3 linked regions of the Salipiger sp. CCB-MM3 genome follow. The protein of the gene in region 2 interacts with the protein of the main gene of each other region in a pairwise test. Links are inferred from orthologs where the notes say so. Each region holds a gene or a part of one and is shown on either strand. Other genes may lie near its edges. The genes, in order: rlmN, ftsZ and AYJ57_RS04365.

Region 1 (6,102 bases), 1.1 Mb from region 2 along the record:
GCCCTCAGGCAGCACCTCGGCCTCCACATGGTCGATGCCCAGCTCGGCGGCGATGGCCTGCGCCGTGGCGCGGGTGTCGCCGGTGATCATCGCGGTCTTCAGCCCCATGTCGTGCAGCTTGGCGATGGCGGCCTTGGCGCCGGGTTTGACCTTGTCGGCCACGGCCAGCGCTCCGGCGATCTGCCCGTCGATGGCGACCAGCACCGGCGTTTGCCCGGCCCCGGCGATCTCGTCATGGACAGCACTCAGCGCGCCAAGGTCAATCCCCTCGCGCGCCATCAGCCGCGCGGCACCGACCAGCACGCGGTGCCCCTCGACGCGCGCACTGAGGCCGTGGCCCGCGATGGCTTCGACCTCCTCGGCCTGTGGTGGCAGGGTGCCCTCGGCGGCCCGCTCCAGCGCCCGCGCGATCGGGTGCTCCGAGCTTTGTTCGGCGCTGGCAGCAAGGCGCAACACGTCGCCCTCGTCAAAGCCCGGCGCGGCGGTTGTGCGCACCAGTTCGGGTCGCCCCTCGGTCAGCGTGCCGGTCTTGTCGAAGGCGACGATGCCCACGCTTTCCAGCCGCTGCAGCGCGTCACCCTTGCGGAAAAGCACACCCAGTTCAGCGGCGCGCCCGGTGCCGACCATGATTGAGGTCGGCGTGGCGAGCCCCATGGCGCAGGGGCAGGCGACGATCAGCACCGAGACCCCGGCGACCAGCGCGTAGGTCAGGGCAGGGGAGGGGCCGAAGATCAGCCACGCAAGGAAGGTGAGCGCGGCGGCGGCCATGACAGCTGGCACGAACCAGATCACCACCTTGTCGGCGACCGCTTGGATCGGCAGCTTGGCGCCCTGCGCCTCTTCGACCATGGCGATGATCCGCGCCAGCATAGTGTCGGCACCCACCGCGGTGGCCCGGAAGCTGAGCGCGCCCGCGCCGTTGACCGTGCCGCCAACCACCGTGGCACCGTCCGATTTCTCCACCGGCACCGGCTCGCCGGTAATCATGCTCTCATCGACATAAGAGCGCCCGGTCAGCACCTCGCCATCAACGGCAATGCGCTCGCCCGGACGGACGTGCAGCACATCGCCCTGCACCACCTCGGCGATGGGCAGTTCGGTGATCTCGTTCTCCCGCTCGACACGGGCGGTCGAGGGTTTCAGCCCGACCAGCCGCTTGATCGCCGCCCCGGTGAGGCCCTTGGCGCGCGCCTCGAGGAAGCGGCCCAGCAGGATCAGCGTGACGATCACGCCCGCCGCCTCGAAATAGACCGCCCGCGTGCCCTCGGGCAGAAGCCCGGGCAGGGAGAGCGCGACGGTGGAGTAGAGCCAAGCCGCCAATGTGCCGAGCGCCACCAGAGAATTCATGTCCGGCGCGCCCTTGAGCAGCAGCGGCAGGCCGATCTGGTAGAACCGCCGGCCCGGCCAGACCAGCACCGCGGTGACCAGAACGAATTGGATCAGCCAGGAGGTGGTCATGCCGATCGTTCCGGCGATCAGATCGTGAAAGCCGGGGATGAAATGGCCGCCCATCTCCAGAATGAACACCGGCGCGGTCAGCACGGCGGCAACGATCAGATCGCGTTTCAGTGCCGTTTGCTCGGCACTCTTGCGGGCTTCCTGCTCGGCGCTGTCGTCGCTGGCGAGGCTGGCCTTATAGCCCGCGCCTTCGACCGCGTGGATTAGCGCCGGGGCCTCGGCGGAGCCGTTCAGCAGCTTCACCTCGGCGGTCTCGCTGGCGAGGTTCACAGTCGCCGAGAGCACGCCGGGCACATCGGCCAGCGCCCGCTCGACGCGGCCCGCGCAGGAGGCGCAGCTCATGCCCTCGATGCCGAGGCGCATGGTCGACTCGCCGGCAGGGTAGCCCGCCTTGTCCAGCGCCGCGCGCAGCGCGGGCACCCCGGCGCTGCCTTCCACATGCGCCATCTTGGTTGCGAGGTTCACCGAGGCGTCGGTGACGCCCTCGACCCCGGCCAGCGCCTTCTGCGCGCGTCCCGCGCAGCCGCCGCAGGTCATCTTCGTCACTTCGAAGCGCAGGCTTCCGTCGGCCATGATGCGACTCCTTCCAATCTTGGTCGCCTCACAACATAGGGCTTCCAGTCACTGGAAGGTCAAGGGCGCGCTTTCACTTGGCACGCTTCCGTGATGGGGATCAGTTCAGGCGGCAATCGAGGCGCGCGCGGCATTCCTCGCAGAGCAGCGGCAGGCCAAGACGCTCGGCGGCGTTGGTCAGCGTCAGAATATGGATGGGGTGACCAGCATGGTGGCTTCGGCCAGCGCCAGATCGCGGTCTTGCTCCGTGGCGGTCAGCACGAAGCGGGCAATGGCGCGCTCATCGTCGGAGAGGCCCGTCGCGTCCGGGGCGAGGATGAGCGGGGCATGCCATCCGTGCGTGGTGAGCAAATTCGCGAAATCACCCAAGGCGCGCAGGCAGACGCGGGCGCGCGTGAAGCCGAGCGCGTCGCGCAATTCGAGCTGCGCGGTGGCTTCGTCATTCTCGCGCCACAGCCTCAGCAGCCGCACCACCCGCGCTTCCGCGGGGCGCAATGCCACCCGGTCGAACCGTTCATGTCGCATGGAACCTCTCCCAGCCAGTCGCCCGATGGGGCCGTCGATCCGGGCTGTCCCGGAGACGGGACTGGCTGGGTGAGGCAATCCTGATTAATTAAATCAGGTAAGTCAAGCCGCGCCGCCGATGCCGCTTTCGGCCTCGATCTGCTTGCGCGATTTGCGGGCGCGCTCGGTGGCCGACTTCAGCTGACCGCAGGCGGCCATGATGTCCTCGCCGCGCGGGGTGCGGATCGGCGAGGCGTAGCCAGCCTTGTAGATGATGTCGGCGAACCGCTCGATCCGCTCCCAGTCCGAGCGCTGGTAGGGCGCGCCGGGCCATTCGTTGAACGGGATGAGATTGATCTTGGCCGGGATGCCCGAGATCAGCTTCACCAGACGGCGCGCGTCGGCATCGGTGTCGTTCACATCCTTGAGCATCACATATTCGAAGGTGATGCGCTCTGAGTTCGACAGCCGCGGATATTCACGCAGCGCGTTCAGCAGTTCTTCGATGTTCCAGCGCTTGTTGATCGGCACCAGCTTGTTGCGCACCTCGTCGGTGGTGGCGTGGAAGCTGACCGCCATCAGGCAGCCGATCTCTTCGGCGCATTTGGCGATCTCCGGCACGACGCCCGAGGTGGAAAGGGTGATACGGCGGCGCGACAGGGCGATGCCCTCGCCGTCCATTGCGATCTTCATCGCGTCGCGCACGTTGTCGAAGTTGTAGAGCGGCTCACCCATGCCCATCAGCACGATGTTCGACAGCAGGCGCGGCCCGCTCTCGCCGGTGCCGGTGCCCGGCTCGGGCCATTCGCCAAGATCGTCGCGCGCCAGCATGACCTGACCGATGATCTCGCCGGCGGTGAGATTGCGCACCAGCTTTTGCGTGCCGGTGTGGCAGAAAGAGCAGGTGAGGGTGCAGCCCACCTGAGAGGAGATGCAGAGCGTGCCGCGATCTTCCTCGGGAATATAGACCACCTCGACCTCATGCCCGCCCGCGATGCGCACGAGATATTTGCGCGTGCCATCCGCCGAGACCTGCTTCGAGACGATCTCGGGCAGCGAGATCGCGAATTTCTCGTCGAGCAGGGCGCGGTAATCCTTGGAGAGATTGGTCATCGCCGAGAACTCGCGGACCCCCCAGTGATAGACCCACTGCCAAATCTGGCCGACCCGCATCTTCGCCTGTTTCTCCGGCGTGCCAGCCTCGATCAAGGCGGCGCGCAGGGCGTCACGGGTGAGCCCGATCAGGTTCACCTTGCCCTCTTCGGGCTGCTTGCGGGGGATCGTCACCACGTCCTGGGTGATCGGCGCGCTGGCGGTCATCTCGTCATCCTCGGAAAAAGAAGGCCTCTCCATACAGGATTCGCCTGCAAAAAGTCAAAGGGAACGCGCAGGCGCGTTCCCTCGGTGAAGCTCATCTGTGGATGGCTCCTGAAATTTCAACCGGCGTGTGCGTGGCGGCGCCGGAATTTGAGTATTTTCGGAAAGATGAAAGCGCCTCGGGGTGCCTTTCATCTTTCTCCAAATACTTCCACGCTACCGGCTTAGTTGGTGCACCGCTTCTCCGCATCCTCGACCGCGGCGGTGAAGCCCAGCAGCGAGAAGGTGTCCTTGGTCTGCGTGCCACGGCTCGAGCGCGCGGTCAGCGTGGCATCGGCGCCGCGCTTCATCGCCGCGATGATCTTGGCATCGTCCTGCGGCGTGGCCGGCCACGCCCATTCGCCCTCTGTGTAGAGCTCGAAGGTCTCGCCCGAGACATTCGCCTCGACGGTCGAGCCGCCCGCGAACGGGTACCCGCCGGTGAAGGCGACCTGGCCCATCACATTGGCCTCGGGGCGGTAGAAGACCATCAGAAGGATATCACCGCGCTTCACCGAGACGACGCGGCCGTCCTTGGTGTTGACGCTTTCCTTATAGGTGGTCACCGCCCAGCATTCGCGCGGGCTGTTGCCTTCGAACACCGACCAGTCGGTGATCGCATTCACCCGGTTGGTGCTTTCTTCCTGCGCGAGACCCGCCGTTGCGGTCAGCGCCATCGCTGCGCCCAGAACCCCACCGAGAATTGACTTCATACCTGCAGCCTCCAGCCGTGCTTGCCTCTAGATGTGTGGCGCGCCTCCAACCTGTTCCGGTCCCTTGACCGGCGCGACCATTCGTGCTCGACGGCGGGACAATAGACCGAAACACGCGGGGCGAGAAAGCCCCGATGGCAGATTATCGCTCGTTTGTGAGGACCCCCATGCGTCAAGAGCCCATCACCGCCGCCGTACCTCTGGTGGAGGTCCGTCGCGGGCCGCTCGCGGAAAGCCTGCATATGGGCCACGCGGTGATCTGTGACGCCTCCGGCGGCATCGTACACGCTTGGGGCGATCCGGATGCGGTGGTCTATCCGCGCTCCTCGTCGAAAATGATTCAGGCGCTGCCGCTGGTCGCCTCGGGGGCCGCCGAGGCATGGCATCTGACCCCGCCACAGCTGGCGCTCGCCTGCGCCTCGCATCAGGGCGCGCCGATCCATGTGGCGGCGGTCGAAGCGTGGCTGGCGGATCTGGAACTGTCGGAGGCGGACCTGCGCTGCGGCGCCCAGCCGAGCCGCGACAAGGCTCTGAAGCTGCAGATGATCCGCGAGGGCGAAAGCCCCTGCCAGTTGCACAACAACTGCTCGGGCAAGCACGCGGGCTTCCTGACGCTCAGCCAGTATCTGGGGGCCGGTCCCGAATATGTGCTGCCAGAGCATCCGGTGCAGGTGGCGGTGCGCGATGCCTTCGAGGAGGTGACCGGCGCGGTAAGCCCCTGTTTCGGCATCGACGGCTGCTCGGCCCCCAACCACGCCACCACGATGGCGGGCATGGCGCGGGCCATGGCGTGGTTCGCCAGCGCGCAGCCGCGCGGCGATACGCTCAGCCGCGCCGGGGCGCAGCTGGTGGAGGCGATGTATGCCTATCCCGATCTGGTGGCGGGGGAAGGCCGCGCCTGCACCTTGCTCATGCGCGCCGCGCTGGAGCCGCTGGCGATCAAGACCGGGGCGGAGGGCTATTTCGTCGCCATCCTGCCGGAGCGCGGTCTGGGCGTTGCGGTCAAGATCATCGACGGCGCCACGCGCGCGGCGGAATGCGTGATGGCCGCGCTGCTGGTGCGGCTTGGCGTGGCGGACCCGGCGCATCCCGACGTGCACCGCTTCCTCAACCCCGAGCTGCGCAATTTCGCAGGCCATCTCACCGGGGAAATCCGGCCGCTGGACACGCTCTTCGCGGCGTGACCGCGGGGTTCTTCTTCTCTTTGAAAATACGCCGGGGGTGAGCCGCGCAGCGGCGAGGGGGCAGCGCCCCCTCCTCCCAGCTCTCAGCCCGCGAACTCTTCGCGGGCGTAGCCCTGCAGGAACAGCAGCGCGGTCAGATCGCCAAGGTTCACCCGCAGCGCGCATTCCGCCTGCACCGAGGGTTTGGCATGCAGCGCGACGCCAAACCCGGCGCGGCCCAGCATCCCCAGATCATTCGCGCCGTCGCCCACAGCGAGCACGTCGGCCTCGGTGATGCCGAGCCGCGCGGTGATCTCTTCCAGCGCCTGCACCTT
Region 2 (6,261 bases):
GCCCTGGCTGGAAGCTCAGGTCCAGCCGGTCGATGATGAGCAGATCGCGGATTTCAAGCGCTCGGAGCATCCATTCAGACGGGCGCGCCGTCCTCCCTAGGGGCTAGCAGCCCCAAAGCCACAGCCTCAGAGCCACTGCCCTTTGACCATCTGACGATAGACCTGTGCCAGCCAGCTGTCGCCCGCCGCTTCCAGTTCCAGCCCGCGCCCGGTGAGCAGCTTGTAGCTGTCCTCGTACCACGGCGTTCCACGGTAGTTGTAACCAAGGATCGCGCCGGCGCTCTGGGCTTCTTGCGTCAGCCCCAGCGACAGATAGGCCTCGACCAGCCGGTGCAGCGCCTCGGCGGTATGGGTGGTGGTCTGGAAATCCTCGACCACGACACGGAAACGGCTGATCGCGGCGCCATAGTTCTCACGCTTGAGATAGTAGCGCCCGATTTCCATTTCCTTCGCCGCGAGGTGGTCGAAGGCGAGGTCGAACTTGAGGATCGAGGAGCGCGCGTATTCCGTATCGGGATAGCGTTCGATCACCGTGCGCAGCGACTGCAGCGCCTGGAACGTCAGCCCCTGGTCGCGGCCCACTTCCTCGATCTGGTCGTAATAGGAGAGCGCCAGCAGATACTGCGCATAGGCGGCATCTTCGTCGCTGGGATAGAAGTCGATGTAGCGCTGCGCCGAAGAGCGCGAGTTCTCATAGTCCTTGGCCCGGTGATAGGCGTAGGCCTGCATGATCAGGGCGCGCTTGGCCCAGTCCGAATAAGGATAGAGACGCTCGATTTCACCGAAATAATAAGCCGCGCGCTCTGCGTCGCTGCGGTCCATTTCGTATTCGCCACGCTCGAAGATCTGTTCGGCGGTGAAGTTCTCCATCGGGACGCCGCCCGGACCCATTCCGGGCTGTTCCTGGGCCGAACATCCGACCAGGAGAATCGCGGAGAAAGCCGCTCCGATCACCGCATTTCGCGATCTGCCGCCTGCCATGCCCGACTTACCTCACATTCATTGCAGAGCCCGCTTCGGGGCCATGGCACGGTCCTAGCACAGAAAAATCCGGGGCAAAACGCCTTAACGCCGATTTGAGCACGGCGCCGCCGTCAGGCAACCGCGGGGATTTCGTCGCGCTCGACACCGGCGCCGGGCAGCCGCGCGGCCATGCGCGAATCGCAGACCGTCATGCGGAATGCGTCGGGCGTGGCGAAGAGCGCGTGCAGCAGTTTGTTGGTGATCGCGTGACCCGCCTTGAAGCCGGTGTAATGGCCAAGAATCGGCACGCCCGCGGTATAAAGATCGCCAAGCGCGTCCAGCATCTTGTGGCGCACCGCCTCGTCGGCATGGCGCAGGCCACCCGGCGACAGGATCTTGTCGCCATCGACGACGACCGCGTTCTCATAGGTGCCGCCGAGCGCCTTGCCATTGGCCTGCATCGCCTCGACGTCGGACTGACGGCAGAAGGTGCGGCTGTCGCAGAGCTCGCGCACGAAGGAGCCGTTGGCCAGGTTGATCACCTTGTCCTGCGTGCCGATCGCCGCATCGGCGAAGTCGATGTGAAACTCCATCGTGGTGCCCTGCGCCGGGGACAGGCGGGCCCAGCCGGCAGCGGTCTGCACTTCGACGGGGGTCAGGATTTCGATGGCGCGCACAGGGGCGCGCAGTTCGCGCACGCCGCGGGCAAGAATCTCGCGGACGAAAGGCGCGGCGGACCCGTCGAGGATCGGCACTTCGGGGCCGTCGATCTCGATCAGCGCGTTGTGGATGCCGCAGCCAGCCAGCGCCGCCATCACGTGCTCGATGGTCGAGACAGAGACACCGGCGCGGTTTTTGATCAGGGTGCAGAGCGGCGAGATCTCGACCGCGTCATAGCGGGCCGGAACGAGCGCGTCGCCCAGAAGGATGTCGGTGCGTTTGAACCAGATGCCGTGCTCGGCAGAAGCCGGGCGAATGGTCATCCGGACAGGCGCGCCGGAATGAAGGCCCACGCCCTGGAAGCTCACTGCACTGCGGATCGTCGTTTGCACTTTGGTCACCTTTGGTTGGAGCGCCCCTCCCCACTGGCGCGCGCCTTTGTTGCAAACGGAGATACTCACCAGCGCTCACGTTCTCAAATCAAGTATTGCAACGAAGTGAAACATGCGGGTTTCCTAATGCGCGGATGCACGCCCAGCTGTGGATATGTTTCGGCAACCTACTGATTTAAAATCAAAAAACCCTCTCTTACGAGAGGGATTTTCGACGTGCCTTGCCTTAAAATGTCAGCCCGCGCGAGGGGGCGCGGGCTGAATTTATCAGTTTGCCTGGCGCCGCAGGAAGGCCGGGATTTCAATCCGGTCCTGCTCGGGGGCCTCTTCGGGCGCCGGAGCGGGGGCCGGACGCTGCGCCTGCATCGGCGGCTGGCGGCGAGCCTGCGGTTGCGGCTGGGGCGCAGCCGGTGCGGCGGCTTTGGGTGCGCCCTGCTGCGGCTGCTGCTCGTGGCCGTGGCCGGTCATCCGGTTGATCAGCGAGTTGATCCCAAAGCGGGGACGCTCGGGCTCGGCGGCGCGCTGCGGAGCCTGCTGGGGCTGCTGCGGACGCGCCGGAGCGGCGGGCTGGCCCGGACGGTTGTTGCGAGCGGCAGCAGCGTGCAGGCGCTTCATCGTGTCCGCCGAAGGCTGACCGGGCTGCGGTGCGCGCGGCGCGACAAAGCTCTCGGGCGCGGCTTCCAGCGTGCTGGGCTGCGGCTGCGGTTGCGCGGCCTGCGGACGGTAAGCGGGCGGCGGCAGACCGTCATCGGTCTCGACCACATCCTCTTCCTGATAGGTCTGCTGCGCGGCGGGCATCTCACCGAAGAGCGAGGGCTCGTCTTCTTCGTACTGCTGTGCCTGCGGATCGGTCGGAGCGGCCTGTGCCACCATTGCGGCGGGCTGCTGCGCTGCGGGCTGGACCGAAGCCGGTGCCGCCTCTGCTGCCGGGGCCTGCTCTTCGGTGTTGGCCAGCGGCTGCGCGAGGGTGCGGCGCGGCACCGGGATATCGTGCTGCACGGCCGAGGCGTCGATGCCGGTGGCGACGACGGAGACGCGCATACGGCCTTCCATCGTGTCATCCAGCGTCGAGCCGACGATGATGTTGGCGTCTGCGTCCACTTCCTCGCGGATGCGGTTGGCCGCTTCGTCGAGTTCGAACAGGGTGAGGTCGTGGCCACCGGTGATGTTGATGAGCACGCCCTTGGCGCCCTTGAGGCTGATCTCGTCGAGCAGCGGGTTGGCGATTGCCTTCTCGGCCGCCTGGATCGAGCGATCTTCGCCGTCGGCCTCGCCGGTGCCCATCATCGCCTTGCCCATTTCGTCCATCACGGCGCGAACGTCGGCGAAGTCGAGGTTGATCAGGCCCGGACGGACCATCAGGTCGGTCACACCCTTCACGCCCTGATAGAGCACGTCGTCAGCAAGGCTGAACGCCTCGGTGAAGGTGGTCTTCTCGTTGGCGAGGCGGAACAGGTTCTGGTTGGGGATGATGATCAGCGTGTCGACCATCTTCTGCAGCGTTTCGACGCCCTCTTCCGCCTGACGCATGCGCTTTGCGCCTTCGAACTGGAAGGGCTTGGTCACGACGCCGACGGTCAGCACACCCAGTTCACGCGCGGCCTGCGCGATGATCGGTGCTGCGCCGGTGCCGGTGCCGCCGCCCATGCCGGCGGTGATGAAGCACATATGCGCGCCTGCGAGGTGATCGACGATCTGCTCGATACTCTCCTCGGCTGCGGCCGAGCCGACCGAGGGGCGTGCGCCCGCGCCGAGGCCTTCGGTCACTTTCACACCGAGTTGGACCTTGGCGGTCGCCATGCTCTGCTGCAGCGCCTGAGCGTCGGTGTTGGCAACCACGAAGTCCACGCCTTCGAGTTGCTTGGTGATCATGTTGTTGACTGCGTTGCCACCGGCTCCGCCGACGCCGAATACGGTGATCCGGGGCTTCAGCTCTTCCTGACCGGGCATCGAGAGATTGAGTGCCATGTGATGTTCCGCCTGTCGTTTTATGACTTGGTTCGCGCCTGTCCTGCGCCTTGGGGATAATTCTTACCGAGATCCTAGGGCTGGGTCACGTAAAAAACACAGATCTACCACGAAATATGGCTATAGGATTGACTATGCGCGCGAGATTTCGCCCAACGCACCAAATTTTGCAGAAAGCATCAGCAACAACACAACACGTAGAAAAGAGCCACTGCCCCATGGGCCAGTAACGGCGAATCTTTTCCGGTGTCTTGGGAAGCCTGCTCGACGTCCCCTGCCCGCATCTTCCGTGCGGATCATGTCTTCAAATTAGCATCGGCCCGAATTGGCGTCACCGGGAATATTGCGTGAACACCGCAAGAAAACCGCAATCTCGCGAGGGTTTGAGCGGCCCGCGAGCCGCCCTGCCCCGCTCTCTTACCAGTTCTCGCGGAACCACTTCACCGCGCGCATCAGCGAACGGGCCGGGTAACGCTCGACCGGGATCTCGAAGTCCCACCATTCGTCCTGCGGATGCGCAGCAAAGAGGCACATCCCCACCGCCGAGGCAAAGCCCGGTCCGGTGGCGGCCTGCGGCAGGCCGTGCACACGCATCGGGCGGCCCAGCCGGACCTGACTGCCAAGGATGCGGCTCGCCAGCCCATCAAGGCCGGGGATCTGGCTCGCAGCGCCGGTCAGCACGATCTGCTGGCTGGGCAGATGCTCGAAGCCCGCCGCATCGAGACAGGCGCGCACTTCTTCGAGGATCTCCTCGACGCGCGGGCGCATGATGCCGATCAGTTCGGCGCGGCTCACCTGCCGCCGGTCATGGTGCCAATCGCCGGTATCGCCCGAGATCTCGATCATCTCGCGATCATCCATCCCGGTGGCATGCACGCCGCCGTAGAAGGTCTTGATCCGCTCGGCCATGGCCATGGGGATCTGCAGCCCCATGGAGATGTCGCCGGTGACGTGATCGCCGCCCATGGGCACCGCATCGCCGTAGATCATGTGCTTCTTCATGAAGATCGACACGCCAGTGGCGCCGCCCCCCATGTCGATACAGGCCGCACCAAGCTCTTGCTCGTCCTCCACCAGCGCCGCCACGCCCGACACATAGGCCGAGCTGGCGATGCCCGCGAGTTCCAGGTCGCAGCGTTTGACGCAATGCGCGAGGTTCTGGATCGCCTGCGCGTTGACCGTCAGCATGTGCATGTCGCAGGTCAGTTCGCGACCGATCTGCCCGCGCGGATCGCTCAGCCCCGAGCGATGGTCGAGCGCGAAGTTCACCGGCTGCGCGTGCATCACCTCGCGGCCATGCCCAACCTCGGGCACGTCGCAGGCCGAGAGCACCCGCGCCACGTCCTGCTCGGTCACCGTGTTGCCATCAACGCTCACATGCCCGTCGAGACCGTAGCTGCGCGGCTCGGCGCCCGAGAAACAGGCGATCACGTGATCGACCCGGATGCCCGCCATCTTCTGCGCCGCCTGCACCGCGGTGCGGATCGCGCGCTCGGTCTCGTTCATCGCCGCGATCTCGCCGAAGCGCACCCCGCGCGAGCGGGTGGTGGCTGCGCCGATCACCCGGAAGCCGGCCTGCCCCGCCAGCGAGCCGACGCCGCTGTCTTCGCCCTGATCGCTGCCGTCGAACCGCAGCACAAGGCAGGCGATCTTCGAGCTGCCCACGTCCAGAACCGCCACCACGCCGCGCTGCATCGCTGCCTTGCGCATGTTGCGCATCGCGCGCTGGGACTCGTATAGCTCGAACATTATCGTTTTTCCCCAGTCTCGATGGACTTGATCCGCCAGTATTCTTCCGCCGCGCTATGGTTCAGCCGCAGCGTCGGACGCTGCGCGAGGCGCAGATCGACCGCCGCGATATCGCGCGACAGCATGTCCACGGCGCCGTCCATCGCCATGGCTCTTTCGAGCGCCTGAACGGCGCCTTCTTCGGGCAGCAGAACGCGCTGCCCCTTATCCAGAACAAGATCCCAGCGCCGCAGCCCGACCCGCTCGAGGCCGCGCAGCCGCCCGGCCAGCGGTGCGGCGGCGGCAAAGAGGTCCAGCGCCTCGGGCACATGCGCTTCGGCGCCCGTGCCAGCGATCACCGGAAGATCGGCGTGGCTCGCACGGCGCCCGGCAGGTCCCACCAGCGCGCCGCCCTCGTCGAGCAGTTCCAGCCCGCGCAGCCCGCGCCACAGCACCACCGGCACACGCTCGACCACATTCACCTCGAGCACCCCGCCCTGCGTGATCCGCAGGCTCGCGGATTTCACCGCATCGAGGCCGGTGATGATCT
Region 3 (6,289 bases), 1.5 Mb from region 2 along the record:
AGGATCGGCGTCTTCCGGCCCGTCGATCAGGACGGTGACGCATTTCGAGCGCACGCCCGTCGCTTCCATCGCGGCCTTGCCGGCGAAGTCTTTCGACAGGTCGATGAAGCGCGGCAGGTCCGCCTCCATCGGGGTGGCGTCGCGGCCAAGCTCGTGGCCATAAGCGCGGTAGCTCTTCTCCTGACGCAGCCAGTTCTGCGCGCGGGTACCAACCGGCTTGAGCCCGTGCTTCTCGCCTGCGGCCATCAGCTGATCCCACAGGTAGAGGCCCATCTCCACCGGCACGTGCAACTCCCAGCCAAGCTCGCCGGTATAGGCGACGCGGATGGCGCGGACCGGGCACATGCCCAGCTCGATGTTGCGCATCGACAGCCACGGGAAGCGCTTGTTGCTGAGCACGGTTTCCGGCTCGGCATCGCGCACCAGCTCGTTCAGCAGATCGCGCGACTTGGGGCCAGCGACAGCATAGACCGCCCATTGCGTGGTCACGTCCTGAATGTGGAAATAGCCCTGATCGAAGCCGAAGTCCTCGGCAGCCTTGAGCAGGAAATCCTCATCGTAGGCGTGCAGCGCACCGGCGCTGACGAGATAGTACTCATCCTCGGCCAGACGCACGATGGTGTATTCGGTGCGGGTCGTGCCCTTGACCGACAGCGCGTAGGTCAGGTTGATCCGCCCGACCTTGGGCAGCTTGTTGCAGGTCAGGTGATCGAGGAAGGCGGTGGCGCCGGGGCCCTTGACCACATGCTTGGCAAAGGCGCTGGCGTCGATGATGCCGACACCCTCGCGGATCGCCTTGGCCTCTTCCATGGCGTATTGCCACCAGCCGCCGCGCCGGAAGCTGCGGGCGTCATGGTCGAAATTGTCATCGGCGTCGAGCGGACCATAGTAGTTCGGACGCTCCCAGCCGTTGACGCAGCCGAACTGCGCGCCAAGCGCTTTCTGCCGCTCGTAGGCGGGGGCGGTGCGCAGCGGACGGGCGCGCGGACGCTCTTCGTCGGGGTGGTGCAGGATGTAGACGTGCTCGTAGGCCTCCTCGTTCTTGGCCACGGCGTAGTCGGTCGTCATCCAGTCCTGACCGTACCGCTTGGGATCGAGGCTGCCCATGTCGATCTCGGCCTCGCCCTCGGTCATCAGCTGCGCAAGGTAGTAGCCCGCGCCGCCCGCGGCGGTGATGCCGAACGAGAACCCCTCGGCCAGCCACATGTTGCGCAGGCCGGGTGCCGGGCCGATCAGCGGGTTGCCGTCGGGCGTGTAGCAGATCGGGCCGTTGAAATCGTCCTTCAGGCCCACCGTCTCGGAGGTCGGGATGCGGTGGATCATGCTCATGTACTCTTCCTCGATCCGCTCGAGATCGAGCGGGAAGAGGTCGGCACGGAAGCTGTCGGGCACGCCGTATTTGAAGCAGGCCGGGGCGCCAAGCTCATAGGGGCCGAGGATCCAGCCGCCGCGCTCTTCGCGGACGTACCATTTGGCGTCGGCATCGCGCAGCACCGGGTGCTCGGGGTTGCCCGCCTTGCGGTATTCGACCAGCGCCGGATCGGGCTCGGTGACGATGAACTGGTGCTCGACCGGGATCGCCGGGGTCTTGATGCCCAGCAGCTTGGCGGTGCGCTGCGCGTGGTTGCCGGTGGCGGTGACCACATGCTCGGCCTTGATCACCACGGTCTCGTCGGTGGAGATGAGGTTGCCACCCTTCTCGGCGGTCTTGGTGACGGTCACCTCCCAGTGATCGCCCTTCCACGCGTAGCCGTCGACTTGCCACTTGCGTTCGATCATGACGCCGCGCTGACGCGCGCCCTTGGCCATCGCCATGGTGACGTCGGCGGGGTTAATGTAGCCGTCGGTCGGGTGATAGAGCGCGCCGAGCAGGTCGTCGGTGTTGACCAGCGGCCAGCGCTCCTTGATCTGCGCGGGGGTCATGAACTCATAGGGCACGCCGCAGGTGTCTGCGGTGGTGGCATAAAGCTCGTATTCGTCCATCCGCGCCTGCGTCTGGGCCATGCGCAGGTTGCCGACCACCGAGAAACCGGCGTTCAGCCCGGTCTCTTCCTCGAGCGTCTTGTAGAACTTGATCGAGTAGTCGTGGATATGCGTGGTGGCATAGCTCATGTTAAAATAAGGCAGCAGGCCGGCGGCGTGCCAAGTCGAGCCCGAGGTCAGCTCGTCACGTTCGAGCAGCATCACGTCGGACCAGCCCGCCTTGGCGAGATGGTAGGCAATTGAGGTTCCGACGGCACCGCCGCCAACCACCAGGGCTTTCACGTCTGTCTTCATTTATCCGCATCTCCCGCAGGCATTTGCCGGATCCATAGCGGGCGATGCTGCAGCGCCGAAGGATCGCCCCGACTTTCCATGGTTGGAAAGCGACATGCGAAGCGAAGGGGGCGCTGCCCCCTCGGCGCGGCGCGCCTCACCCCCGGGATATTTTCGCCAAGAGGAAGGGAACTTTCCCGCCATCTCCTTGGTTTGGGGGCTGTTACCGCCTTCGCCGGCAGCCCGGAGCGATGTTTTCAAACCGCCCGATTCCCGGGCAGCGGCCGTGCACACGCGATTTCACGCGCATTTGCGTAAGGGGGGGGCTTTTTTGCTCGCCCGTCCGGCCTTATAAGACCCCGGCCTTCGCTCGCAGGGAGTCGAGGGCCAAAATGCGTATTTCTGGGGCGGGACTACTTAATGTTTGGACTGGACAGACTCATGGGCGCCTTCTCGGCGGACATGGCCATCGACCTCGGCACGGCGAACACGCTGGTCTACGTGAAAGGTCGCGGGATCATTCTGTCCGAGCCGTCGGTTGTGGCCTATCACGTCAAGGACGGCGTCAAGAAGGTGCTGGCCGTTGGCGAGGATGCAAAGCTGATGCTGGGGCGCACCCCCGGCTCGATCGAAGCGATCCGGCCGATGCGCGAAGGCGTCATCGCGGACTTCGACACAGCGGAAGAGATGATCAAGCATTTCATCCGCAAGGTGCACAAGCGCTCGACCTTCTCGAAGCCGAAGATCATCGTCTGCGTGCCGCATGGCGCCACGCCGGTGGAAAAGCGGGCGATCCGCCAGTCGGTGCTGAGCGCCGGCGCGCGCAAGGCCGGGCTGATTGCCGAGCCGATCGCCGCGGCCATCGGTGCGGGCATGCCGATCACCGATCCGACCGGCAATATGGTCGTCGACATCGGCGGCGGCACCACCGAGGTGGCGGTTCTGTCGCTGGGCGACATCGTCTATGCGCGCTCGATCCGCGTCGGCGGCGACCGTATGGACGAGGCCATCGTCAACTATCTGCGCCGTCAGCAGAACCTTCTGGTGGGCGAAGCCACCGCCGAGCGGATCAAGACCTCGATCGGCACCGCGCGCATGCCCGACGACGGGCGTGGCAGCTCGATGCAGATCCGTGGCCGCGACCTGCTGAACGGCGTGCCGAAGGAAACCGAGATCAGCCAGGCCCAAGTGGCCGAGGCGCTGGCCGAGCCGGTGCAGGCGATCTGCGAGGCGGTGATGTCGGCGCTTGAGGCGACCCCGCCGGATCTGGCGGCGGATATCGTCGATCGCGGCGTCATGCTCACCGGCGGCGGCGCGCTGCTGGGCGATCTCGATCTGGCGCTGCGCGAGCAGACCGGTCTTGCCGTCTCCATCGCCGAAGAGAGCCTGAACTGCGTGGCACTCGGCACCGGCAAGGCGCTCGAGTACGAAAAGCAGCTGCAGCACGCGATCGATTACGACAGCTGATCGCTTTGCGGACGGCTGCGACTGCGGCAGAACTGTTGGAGGGCGCGCGGCACGGCTATGCGCCCTCCTCCGCGGCCTGTAGGACACAGGCTCCGAAGGCGGCTCCAAGGCACGCTCCGGCGTGAAGAACATGGCGAAGAACGGCAGCAATGGCGAAGACTATTCCGGCCCGCTGAAGCGCCTGCTTCTGGCGGTGCTGATCCTGTGCCTTGCGGGGCTGTTCATCCTGTGGCGGATCGACAGCCCGCGGGTCGAACGCTTTCGCGCGCAGGTGATCGACACGGTGATGCCGGGCTTCGACTGGGCGATGGCGCCGGTGACCGGCGCAGTGAAGATCCTGCGCGACTTCCAATCCTACCAGCGCATCCACGAGCAAAATCAGGAACTCCGGCGCGAATTGCGCCAGATGACCGCGTGGAAAGAGGCGGCGCTGCAGCTCGAGCAGGAGAACGCCAAGCTGCGCGACCTGAACAATGTGCAGCTTGATCCCCGTCTGACCTATATCACCGGCGTGGTGCTGGCCGACAGCGGCTCGCCGTTCCGGCAGTCGGTGCTGATCAACGTGGGCTCGCGCGATGGCATCGTCGATGGCTGGGCCACGATGGACGGCATCGGGCTTGTCGGGCGCATCTCGGGCGTCGGCAATAACACCGCGCGGGTGATCCTGCTCACCGACGCCACCAGCCGCATCCCGGCGACGATCCAGCCCTCGGGCCAGCGCGCCATGGTGGTGGGCGACAACAGCGCCAACCCGCCGATCGACTTTCTCGAGAACCCCGATCTGGTGAAGCCCGGCGACCGTATCGTCACCTCGGGCGACGGCGAGGTCTTTCCACCGGGCATCCTGATCGGACAGGTGGCGCAGGATCCGGGCGGACGTCTGCGGGTCCGGCTCGCCGCCGACTACGAGCGGCTGGAGTTCCTGCGGGTGCTGCGCGACCATGGCGCACGCCGGGTGAATGCCCCCTCTGGGTTGATCCTGCCCGAGCATCCGCCCGAAAGCCGCGCCCCCGAGGCCGAGACCGATCCCACCGTGCCGCCGCTCAGCGACGTGCAGGAGGACGGGGCGGAGGCCGGAAATGGCTGAAAGCAGCCGCCCGGCCAAGGTCTGGATGATGCGCGCCACCTTTGTCGCACTGGCTTTTGCGCTGATCTTCTACCATCTGCTGCCGCTTGACCTCATGCCCGCGAGCTATGCCGGTCCCGACGTGCTGACCGCCCTGTGCTTTGCCTGGGCGCTGCGCCGGCCTGACTATGTGCCCGCGCTGCTGGTGGCGGCGGTGATGCTGCTGGGCGATCTTCTGTTCCAGCGCCCGCCCGGTCTCTGGGCGCTGCTGGTGCTGATGGCCACGGAGTTTCTCAAGTCCCGCGACCGCCCGCGCCGCGAAACCACCTTCTTGCAAGAGTGGATCGCCGTGGCGGTGGTGCTTGCGGTCATCACGATCCTGTTCCGGCTGGCGCTGGCCCTCTTGATCGTGCCCGAGGGAACGTCTTTCCTAGCGCTCATGCGATACGCCATGACGGTGATCTGCTATCCTTTGATCGTCCTGCTGTCGCAGGGGCTGTTCGGCGTCCGCCGCATGGCGCCGGGCGATTTCGACCACGCGGGGAGGCCGATGTGAAACGCACCCAGAAGGACAGCGCCGACAGCTGGCGCAGGATTTCGCGCCGCGCGCTGCTGCTGGGCGGCGCGCAGCTTGGTTTTGCCGGGATGCTCGGGCTGCGCATGCACCACATGCAGGTCGATCAGGCCGATGAGTTCCGCCTGCTGGCCGAAGAGAACCGGATCAACATCCGCCTGATCCCGCCGAGCCGGGGCCGCATCTTCGACCGCAAAGGCAAGGTCGTCGCCGAGAACACGCCGACCTACCGCATCACCATCGTCCGCGAGGATGCCGGCGACGTCGAGGATGTGATCGCCAAGCTCTCGGCACTGGTCGAACTGGACGAGGACGAGCTTAACCGCGCGCTGGCCGAGATGCGCCGCTCGGCGCCCTTCCTGCCGATCACCATCGCCGACCGCGTGAGCTGGGAAGCAATCAGCCGCGTCGCGGTCAATGCCCCCGCCCTGCCCGGCGTCACGCCCGAAGTCGGCCTTTCGCGTTTCTATCCGCAGCACGGCAACTTCGCCCATGTGGTGGGCTATGTCGGCCCGGTCTCCGAGCGCGATCTTGCCAAATATGAGGACCCCGAGCCGGTGCTGCGCATCCCGCGCTTCCAGATCGGCAAGGTTGGGGTCGAGTCGAAATACGAGGAACAGCTGCGCGGCAAGGCCGGTGCTAAGCGCGTCGAAGTGAACGCCGTGGGCCGCGTCATGCGCGAGCTTGACCGCCGCGAGGGCGACAGCGGCGCAGACATCCAGCTGACCATCGATGCCGATCTGCAGGACTATGTGCAGGCTCGTCTGGGGCATGAATCCGCCTCCTGCGTGGTTATGGACGTGGAAAAGGGCGATCTGCTGGCGATTGCCTCGGCCCCCTCTTACGATCCCAACAAATTCGTGCGCGGCATCTCGGTGGGCGACTATTCGATCCTACGCGAGAACGATCACCGCCCGCTGGCGTCG

The links.
Region 1: the proteins of ftsZ (region 2) and rlmN interact in binary tests that used the Escherichia coli proteins (3 or more experiments, as listed by UniProt). The link is inferred for Salipiger sp. CCB-MM3 from one-to-one orthologs.
Region 3: the proteins of ftsZ (region 2) and AYJ57_RS04365 interact in binary tests that used the Escherichia coli proteins (3 or more experiments, as listed by UniProt). The link is inferred for Salipiger sp. CCB-MM3 from one-to-one orthologs.

Annotation. Positions count from the first base shown.
Region 1 is NZ_CP014595.1:1,281,578-1,287,679, reverse strand. The notes cover bases 1,758-4,563. They hold rlmN (23S rRNA (adenine(2503)-C(2))-methyltransferase RlmN), read right to left. Parts: upstream 3,856-4,563; coding sequence 2,659-3,855; downstream 1,758-2,658. Other genes in these bases: AYJ57_RS06275 (invasion associated locus B family protein), read right to left, coding at 4,077-4,563; AYJ57_RS06285 (hypothetical protein), read right to left, coding at 2,215-2,556; AYJ57_RS06290 (heavy metal translocating P-type ATPase), read right to left, coding at 1,758-2,031. Outside these bases: more of AYJ57_RS06290, read right to left, coding at 1-1,757; more of AYJ57_RS06275, read right to left, coding at 4,564-4,604; AYJ57_RS06270 (asparaginase), read left to right, coding at 4,772-5,788; phosphoserine phosphatase SerB, read right to left, coding at 5,872-6,102.
Region 2 is NZ_CP014595.1:2,396,097-2,402,357, reverse strand. The notes cover bases 1,634-4,598. They hold ftsZ (cell division protein FtsZ), read right to left. Parts: upstream 3,984-4,598; coding sequence 2,283-3,983; downstream 1,634-2,282. Other genes in these bases: ftsA (cell division protein FtsA), read right to left, coding at 4,401-4,598; lpxC (UDP-3-O-acyl-N-acetylglucosamine deacetylase), read right to left, coding at 1,634-2,015. Outside these bases: DNA repair protein RecN, read right to left, coding at 1-70; AYJ57_RS11625 (outer membrane protein assembly factor BamD), read right to left, coding at 127-981; more of lpxC, read right to left, coding at 1,095-1,633; more of ftsA, read right to left, coding at 4,599-5,732; AYJ57_RS11605 (cell division protein FtsQ/DivIB), read right to left, coding at 5,732-6,261. UniProt on the Escherichia coli protein: Essential cell division protein that forms a contractile ring structure (Z ring) at the future cell division site. The regulation of the ring assembly controls the timing and the location of cell division.
Region 3 is NZ_CP014595.1:893,735-900,023, forward strand. Bases 1,707-4,699 are described here. They hold AYJ57_RS04365 (rod shape-determining protein), read left to right. Parts: upstream 1,707-2,676; coding sequence 2,677-3,723; downstream 3,724-4,699. Other genes in these bases: AYJ57_RS04360 (GcvT family protein), read right to left, coding at 1,707-2,277; mreC (rod shape-determining protein MreC), read left to right, coding at 3,854-4,699. Outside these bases: more of AYJ57_RS04360, read right to left, coding at 1-1,706; more of mreC, read left to right, coding at 4,700-4,810; AYJ57_RS04375 (rod shape-determining protein MreD), read left to right, coding at 4,803-5,345; mrdA (penicillin-binding protein 2), read left to right, coding at 5,342-6,289. UniProt on the Escherichia coli protein: Forms membrane-associated dynamic filaments that are essential for cell shape determination. Acts by regulating cell wall synthesis and cell elongation, and thus cell shape.